DNA from 2 places in the Aquipuribacter aurantiacus genome. Region 1 is predicted to be linked to the other one. Evidence: riboswitches for the same ligand, from Rfam matches in the RefSeq annotation. Region 1 holds a riboswitch; the other holds the start of a gene.
What was found. A riboswitch is a leader RNA that binds a small molecule or an ion and turns the genes downstream of it on or off. The one in region 1 is predicted to bind cyclic di-GMP.
Positions count from the first base shown of each region.

Region 2: linked by a shared signal. The riboswitch ahead of ACR80Q_RS13605 (type IV pilin protein) and the one ahead of ACR80Q_RS08005 (WxL domain-containing protein) in region 1 are both predicted to bind cyclic di-GMP.

Region 1 covers NZ_JBPKAO010000004.1:277,473-281,874, forward strand. Annotated here, with positions in the region: gene ACR80Q_RS07985 (universal stress protein) at 1-247, shown strand, start outside; gene ACR80Q_RS07990 (2TM domain-containing protein) at 284-616, opposite strand; gene ACR80Q_RS07995 (GAF and ANTAR domain-containing protein) at 909-1,706, shown strand; tRNA gene ACR80Q_RS08000 (tRNA-Arg) at 1,757-1,829, opposite strand; cyclic di-GMP riboswitch class I at 2,458-2,533, shown strand; gene ACR80Q_RS08005 (WxL domain-containing protein) at 2,548-3,132, shown strand; gene ACR80Q_RS08010 (WxL protein peptidoglycan domain-containing protein) at 3,251-4,366, shown strand.
Region 2 covers NZ_JBPKAO010000010.1:29,306-33,707, forward strand. Annotated here, with positions in the region: gene ACR80Q_RS13595 (type IV pilus twitching motility protein PilT) at 1-998, shown strand, start outside; gene ACR80Q_RS13600 (type II secretion system F family protein) at 1,028-2,248, shown strand; cyclic di-GMP riboswitch class I at 2,434-2,509, shown strand; gene ACR80Q_RS13605 (type IV pilin protein) at 2,577-2,996, shown strand; gene ACR80Q_RS13610 (type IV pilin protein) at 3,099-3,521, shown strand; gene ACR80Q_RS13615 (type IV pilus modification PilV family protein) at 3,647-4,402, shown strand, end outside.

The sequences.
Region 1 (4,402 bases):
CGAACGGCAGGCGCTCGCCGCCTCGCTGGAGCCGTGGCAGAGCCGCTTCCCCGACGTGGACGTCGACCCGCGGCTGGTGAACGGCCACGCCGGGCAGGCGCTGGTGGCTGCCTCGGACGGTGCAGAGCTGGTCGTGGTGGGCTCCCGCGGTCGCGGTGGTTTCGCCGGCGTCCTGCTGGGCTCGGTCAGCCAGGCCGTGCTGCACCACGCCTGCGGCCCGGTCGCGGTGGTTCGTCCGCACGGCTGACGGGCGGGCGGGGCCGGGGCCCCGCGGTGGCCTCCGTCAGCGGGTCATCCGCAGCAGCTCGGCCCGGACCTCGGCCTCGGTCGGGGTCCGGGACCAGACGGCCAGGGCATGCAGGGCGAGGCCGACGCCCCAGAAGGCCAGGGGGACGAACGGCCACGACACGCCACCGCCGCCGAGGCCCCAGAGCGCCACGACGACGAGGACCACGAGCAGGAACGACAGCACCTGCACCCGCAGACCGGCCCGGTGCTGCGACCGTTCCGCGGCCGCCCGGCGGAGCACCTCCTCGGTGCGGCCGGTCGGCCCTCCGTGGTCGATCGGGGGGGCTGCTGTCGGGCGGACCATGAGGGTGGTGCGGTGCGCGGGCATGGGGCTCCTGGGTCGGTGGCGGCTCGGCGGCCAACGGTGCTGGCAGACGCCGTGCTGACAGCATCCCGTGCCGGCGGGGGCCGGGACCGGGGCTTAGGTCCTGCCTCGGGGACGTGCCGGCGTGGCTGCGGTGCGCGGCGGCCACGGCATCGACGCGCGACCGGGTCCTGGATCTCGGCCTCGGTGACGCCGGAGAACAGGGTGCCTGGCCCGGTATCGTGCGGGGTCGACGCCATCGGCCGCACCGGCGCGCAGCGTCGTCCCCCGATCAGCCAGCACCGGAGGGGCCTGCATGGTGACGGATGAGAGCCGCGACGACCACCACGTCGCCGGGCTCCTGGGTGGCCGCGGCGAGGCCTCGGCCCACGACACCGGCTCGCACCGGGGTGAGGACCGGTTGGCGCAGCAGCTGACCCGGGTCGCCCGCGAGCTGGGTCAGTCCGGGAGCCCCGCGGCCACCCTGGAGGGCATCGTGCAGGCCGCCGTCCAGCTCATCCCCGGGGTGGACGAGGGCTCGATCAGCCTCGTGCTCGGGCGACGCAAGGTCTGGTCCGAGGCCGCGACCGGTCGTCTGCCCCGGGCGGTCGACGCCCTGCAGGAGGAGACGGGCCAGGGCCCCTGCGTCGACGCCGCCTACCGGCACGAGACGGTCCGGGTGCCGGACATGGCGGCGGAGCGCCGCTGGCCCGCGTTCGCCGCGAGGGCGGCTGAGGCCGGGGCCAGGGGGATGCTGTCGTTCCAGCTGTTCGTGGCCGGCGACGACCTCGGCGCGCTCAACCTGTACTCCTACGAGACGGGTGCGTTCACCGACGAGTCCGAGCACGTCGGTCTCATGTTCGTCTCCCACGCCGCCATCGCGTACGCCGCGATCCGGCGGCAGGCCCAGCTCACGGAGGCCGTGGCGACACGTCTGGTCATCGGGCAGGCCCAGGGCATGCTCATGGAGCGCCACCGGCTCGACGAAGGGCGCGCGTTCGCCGTGCTGATCCGCGCCAGCAGGAACTCCAACCTCAAGCTCCGCGACGTCGCCCGTCACATGGTGGAGACCCGAGAGCTGCCCGAAGCAGCGAGACCGGCCGTGCCGGGATGAGGCGCGCGCGGGGCCCGGACGGACCCTGACCTGCAGGCCAGTCGGCCCGGTGCCCCCGGCTGGACTCGAACCAGCAACCTACGGATTAGAAGGCCGTTGCTCTATCCATTGAGCTACGGGGGCGGGAGATCCGGACTTCCATCCGGACTACCTCCGGAGAACCGGTTGCTCGTGCGGCTACTCCGGGCACCACGGTAGCCGTTCGGGCCCTGCGAGGGTGGTGGGTCGCGGGGGGCTGCACGGGGCCCGTCGCGGACGAGCCCCAGGTGGAGATGTCTCCTGGTGTGGCCGCCGCGCAGTGGTCTGCCCCTCCGCCGCAGCGCTGCCACACATGCCGCTGGGCGGGCCGAGGTGGCCCGCCCAGCGGTGATGGTGCCGGTGGCTCAGCCCAGGTGTCGGGCGTCGAGCTGAGCGGTGCCGCGGATGGTGCCGCAGGGGTCGCAGGTGACGTGGGCTGCGATGACGTCGCCCTGAGTGGGGAGCGTCCGGGCCGCGACGACGGCGTCGCGGGCGAGCAGGCCGCACCCGCAGGGCGGGTCATGGTTCGGAAGGGCGATCGACGGATCCGTGCTGCGTCACCCTCACCGCCTCCCCGGCGGCGTCGTGGGGTCCGACCTCGCAAAGGTCTCCGGTCGACCTCGCAGTCGCCGGCCCAGGCGAACGGGTGAACGCTGTTTCGGATGGGGGAGAGTCCTCAGGTCGCAGCAGAACTCGACGATGAGGACCTGTTGGCAATGATGCCGACGGAGCAAGCCGACAAGGGCAAACCCGACCGCAAGGCGGGGACGCAAAGCCACGGGACCCACAGGGTCAGCCGGGCTACCAACGAAAGGTCTAGCTCATGAGCAGATCCCGTACGCGCACTTGCGTGGCCGTCCTGGCCGCGGCCGCACTGGTCACCACCGGCGCCGCACCCGCGCTCGCCGACACGGTCCAAGACCCGTCCGACGTGACGGTCACCGCAGGGACCCTGGAGTTCAGCACCGACCCGACGGTCGGGGACTTCGCCCCCGTCACGCTGAACAGCGAGAGCCAGGACGTGGACGCAGCCGTGGGCACGTTCTCGGTCAGCGACAACACCGGGTCCGGAGCGGGGTGGACCGTGACCGTTCAGGCCTCTCAGATGGCGGAGCACAACGGCACGGACTACGTGGGCAGTGGTCGGACCCTCCCGACCAGCTCCATCGAGCTGTCGGCCCCCACGGTGGGCGCGGCAGCAGGAACGACCTCCGCGGTGCCGGCGATCGCACCCGGCCCGTACACCGTCGACGCCGGGGCAGCGGTGACGATCGCCACTGCCGCACCGGGCGCAGGCATGGGCACCTACGACTTCGGCGCCACGACCGCCACCTTGACGGTTCCGTCGGACGCCTACGCCGCGACCTACCGGAGTGACGTGACGGTGACGCTGGCCACCACGCCCTGACCCCACTGTCGACGACCTTCTGACCACGGGAGGTCGAGCCCCTGAGGGCGGGGACACCAGCCGACGTTCTTCAACGGTGTGGGTCCCCGCCCTCCCTCGGCACCACAGAAAGGTCAACATGGAGGTCTCGGCATCCGTCCGCGGCGGCCGCGTCGTGGCCGCGATGACCGGCCTGCTCGCCGCGGCGCTGCTCGTCGTCCCCGCGGCGTCGGCGTCCACAGCGGCCGGTGAGGACACGGCCTTCGTGCTGCTGCCGTCGAAGGGTTCGAGCCTCGCCGAGTCCGGCGGGTACTTCGTCCTGGCCGCGGACGAGGGCCAGACCGTCACCCAGTCGGTCGATCTGCGCAACGACCAGGACGTCCCGCTGAAGCTCGAGCTCACGGCCCTGGACGCCGGGACCGCCGAGGTGGGCGGTGTGTCGTTCCCGGCGCCGGGTGAGGCAGTGAGTGCTACGGGCACGTGGATCACGATCGAGCAGCCATCGGTCACCCTCGCCCCGGGTGAGGCCACCACGGTGGACTTCCGCGTCGTGGTCCCCGACCAGGTCGAGGCAGGAACGCACCTGGCGGGACTGTCGGTCAGCCCGCCGCCGGCACCCCAGCTCGCAGTGACCGCGGGAGAGGACCAGGCCGGCGCCGAGCTGGCCGTGCGAACCCGGCGCGTCATCGCGGTGCAGGTGGACGTGGGCTCGGCCCCCGCCGAGCTCCTCATCACCGGTACCGACCCGCTGGCGCGACCGGACGGTCTGCACGTGGGGATCGGGGTGGAGAACACCGGCGGCACCCTGCTGACAGAGACCAATGGGACCCTCTCGATCCCCGGCCTGGACGTGGAGCACGACTTCGCTGTCGGCACGTTCGTACCCGGCACCGCCATCGCCTACCCCATCCCCGTGGAGGGGACCGTGGCGATCGGCGAGTACCCCGTGAACGTGCACATCGACTACGCCGACGGTCAGGTCGTGACGTTCGACGGGCTCTTCACGGTGGCGCCTGAGGTGGCCGCGGCGCTCGCCGAGGCAGCGGGTGAGACTCCCGGAGGGATGGACCTCGCCGCCAGCGGACTGGTGGGGATCGTCATCGCCGTCGTGATGGGTGCTGCCCTGGCCGTCCTCCTCCTCCTGCTCGTGGCTGTGCTCATCCGCCGTCGGACCCCCAGGGGTCGCCGCAGCGCAGTGTCCCCGAGCGCTTCCGGCCGCCGAAGCGGGCGCTCGCCGGCTCCGTTGGCGCGCTGAAGCCCGATCCGGCACCGGGCCCGCTGCGCAGCAGCA
Region 2 (4,402 bases), on a different contig from region 1:
CCAACGCGTCGCCCGCGATGCGGCTGTCGGGCGAGCTGGTCCAGCTGGACGAGTACGCCAAGCTCACCCCGATCGACACCCAGCGGGTGCTGTACTCGATCCTCACCCAGAAGCAGCGCGAGAAGTTCGAGCAGAACCTCGAGCTGGACCTCTCGTACTCGGTGCCCGGTCACGCCCGCTTCCGCGTCAACATCTACCGCCAGCGCGAGTCGCTCGGGGCGGCGTTCCGGCTGATCCCGTTCGAGATCAAGCCGCTGGAGGAGCTCGGCGTCCCGCCGGTCGTCAACAACTTCTCGGGCCTGCCGCGCGGGATGGTGCTGGTCACGGGGCCGACCGGCTCGGGCAAGTCCACGACGCTCGCCGCCGTGGTCGACCAGGCCAACCGGACCCGCAAGGACCACATCATGACGGTGGAGGACCCGATCGAGTTCCTCCACCAGCACAAGAGCTGCCTGGTCAACCAGCGTGAGGTCGGCGAGGACACCCAGAGCTTCGCCAACGCGCTCAAGCACGTGCTGCGCCAGGACCCCGACATCATCCTCGTCGGCGAGATGCGCGACCTGGAGACCATCCACGTCGCCCTCACCGCGGCCGAGACCGGTCACCTGGTGTTCGGCACGCTCCACACCCAGGACGCCGCGCAGACCATCGACCGCGTCATCGACGTGTTCCCCGCGCACCAGCAGCAGCAGGTCCGCACCCAGCTGGCCGGCGCCATCCAGGGCGTCGTCTGCCAGACGCTGTGCAAGAAGGCCGACGGGCGCGGCCGGGTGGTGGCGACCGAGGTCATGATCGCGACGCCCGGCATCCGCAACCTCATCCGTGAGGGCAAGACCCACCAGATCTACTCCGCGATGCAGGCCGGGGCCCAGCACGGCATGCACACCCTCGACCAGCACCTGGCCGAGCTCGTGCGCACCAACCAGATCACGTGGGAGCACGGGCTCGAGAAGTGCCACCACGTCGAGGACTACCAGCGCCTGACCGGGCGCGGCTGAGCCCGGCGACGGAGCAGAGGGAGCCACCGATGGCAGCGACCAAGACCTACGAGTACAGCGTCCGCGACCGCGCGGGCAAGCTGGCCTCCGGCAAGCTCGACGCCGCCAACGAGGCGGTGCTCGTCGGCAAGCTCAAGGCGATGGGCTACGCCCCGATCAGCGTCCGCGAGTCCGGCGCCGGGATGAACAAGGAGATCACGCTGCCGTGGGGCGGCAACGTCGGCCTCAAGGACCTCGCCGTGATGTCGCGGCAGTTCGCGACGATGATCAACTCGGGGCTGTCGCTGCTGCGCGCGCTGACGATCCTGGCCGACCAGACCGAGAACAAGAAGCTGGCCACGACGCTGGGCGAGGTCCGCTCCGAGGTGGAGACCGGCCAGTCGCTGTCCGGGGCGCTGGCCAAGCACCCGCAGATCTTCCCCCCGCTGATGATCAACATGATCCGGGCCGGTGAGGTCGGCGGGTTCCTCGACGCGGTGCTGTTGCAGATCGCCGAGAACTACGAGGCCGAGGTCAAGCTCCGCAACAAGGTCAAGTCGGCCATGACCTACCCGGTCGTCGTGTTCACGATGGCCATCCTGGCCGTGGTGGGCATGCTGCTGTTCATCGTCCCCATCTTCGAGGAGATGTTCGCCGGCCTCGGCGGTGAGCTGCCGGCCCCGACCAAGGTGCTGGTCTGGCTGTCGGGGGTGCTGCGCCTCGGTGCGCCCGTGCTGGTCGTGCTCATCGTCGTGATGGTGGTCGTGTGGCAGAAGATCAAGCACCAGAAGCGGGTGCACGCGATCGTCGACCCGCTGTACCTCAAGGCCCCCGTCTTCGGCGGCCTCGTGCAGAAGATCGCCCTGTCCCGGTTCGCCCGCAACCTGGGCACCATGATCAGCTCCGGCGTCCCGATCCTGCAGGCGCTCGACATCGTCGCCGACACCACCGGCAACGTCGTGCTGACCAAGGCCATCCACGAGGTGCAGGACAGCGTCCGTCAGGGCGAGAGCCTGGCCGGCCCGCTGGCCAACCACCCGGTGTTCCCGTCGATGGTGGTGCAGATGCTCGCCGTCGGCGAGGACACCGGCGCCATGGACACGATGCTCCACAAGATCAGCGAGTTCTACGACCAGGAGGTCGAGGCCACCACGGAGGCCCTGACCAGCCTCATCGAGCCGCTGATGATCGCCGTCCTGGGCGCGCTGATCGGCGGCATGATCGTGGCCCTCTACATGCCGATCTTCAGCATCTTCGAGCTCGTCCAGTAGCACCGCCGACGGCCGTCGTGCCGTCGCCGCGCCGCACGTCACGGTCCGGTCGCCCCTCGCGGGCGGCCGGGCCGTGATCGTGCTGTGACCTGCGTGTTCGCGCCGTTGCTGCGACCGGGTGACAGACCCGCAGAAGCCGTCAAGGACGGGCGGCCAGGACCGATGTCACACGTGTCAACGAGCACGGCCAGACAAGGCACTCCCGCCGAGAGGCGGGGTCGCAAAGCCAGGGGACCCGCACGGGTCGGCCCAGCTGCCTCGGCCGGCGCACCCGCGCCGCGAGGGACCGGTCCTAGCTCACGGTCAGTCTTCTCGAAGGGACACACCCATGCTCGCTCGCATCAACAAGGCGATGGCCAAGAAGGACTCGGGCTTCACGCTCATCGAGCTCCTGGTCGTCGTGATCATCATCGGCATCCTCGCCGCCATCGCCATCCCGACCTTCCTCAACCAGCGTCAGGCCGGCTTCCGCGCCGCCGTCGAGTCCGACCTGCGCAACGCCGCCACCGCCGCCGAGACCTACGCGGTCGAGAACAACGGCGAGTACTCCGGTGGCACCGAGGACCTCGAGACCTACCTCGGGACGGCGGGCAACTTCACCGAGAGCGACAACGTCACCATCACCGTTGCTGAGGCCAACGAGACGACCTTCTGCCTCAACGGTCAGCACTCCAGCATCGACGAGGACGCCATCTCCTTCTCGTTCGACAAGGCAGCGGGCACCCCGGTGGACGGCGCCTGCAGCTGATCCACCTAAACCACCCCGGGGGCGGGTCCGGCAGCGCCGGGCCCGCCCCCGGGCGTACCACCCCGCCGCGCCACCGCGAGACCACCTCGATGGGAGTCCACCGTGCGCCACCTCCGCCCCGGCCGCGACCACGGCTTCACCCTGATCGAGCTGCTCGTGGTCGTGATCATCATCGGGATCCTGGCCGCCATCGCCGTTCCGGTGTTCCTCAACCAGCGAGAGGCGGGCTGGCGAGCCCAGGCCACGTCCGACATGAAGCACGCCGTGCTGGCCGTCGAGACGTTCGTCGCCGGCGACCAGGACCGCAGCTACGCCGACGTCGACGGCGAGACCCACACCTCACCGGTGCTGGCCGACTGGGGCCTCACCACCACCCAGTGGACGACGCTGGTCATCACGGCCGACGACGACCGCGACTTCTGCATCCTCGGCCGGCACGAGCTCCTCACCGAGGACGACATGGTCTACGCCAAGTCCGACGGCGTCGTGAGCTTCGGCCCCGCCGGCTCGCTGTCCTGCCCGTGATGCTCCGATCGGGTCCCGCCCGGTCCTCCGGGCTCCAGACCGCACCCGGGATGACGACAACTGAGGTCGGGCGCACCCGCCCCCGCCGCGCACCGCGCGGCCGGACGACAGCCCAGGAGGCCGCCGTGGCAGGACGCCAGCCCCGACCCGTCGACGCCGACGCCGGCTTCACGCTCATCGAGGTGCTCGCCGCCATGGTGATCTTCGCCGTGGTCAGCATGGGCCTGCTGCACTCGGTCCTGTCGGCGGTCGACACCTCCGGGGACTCCCGCAGCCGGGTGATCGCCGCGAACCTCGCCGCCGGCGCGATCGACCAGGCCCGGGCGGACGGCCTCACCGACCTCGAGGGCGTCGACACCGAGGTGTGGGACGTCACCGTCGAGGGCACGACCTACACCGTGGGCCGCTCGGCCAGCTGGGTGCCCGGTACGGGTGGTACCAGCTGTGGCGCGAGCGCCGGCACCTCGCTGCTGTACAAGCGCGTCGGGATCCAGGTGACCTGGCCCAACATGGGCGGCACCGACCCGGTCCGCACCGACACCGTCATCAGCCCGCCCGCCGGGGTGTTCGACCCGACCACGGGCAACCTGGCGATCAGCGTCCTCGACCGCGACGCCGGGGCCACCGAGTTCGCCCAGGTCCGGCTGACCGGACCGACCACGACCATGGCGCTGACCGACGACAGCGGGTGCGCGTTCTTCGCCGGGATCCCGGGTGGCACCTACACGATCAGGATCACCAAGAGCGGGCACGTCGACACCCAGGGCAACGTGGAGGCCACGGGACAGGCCACGGCCGTGGCGGGGGAGACCGTCTCGTACCAGGCCGACTTCGACCGCGCCGCGACCCTGGAGATCGACGGCCTCGCCGACCCGGACGGC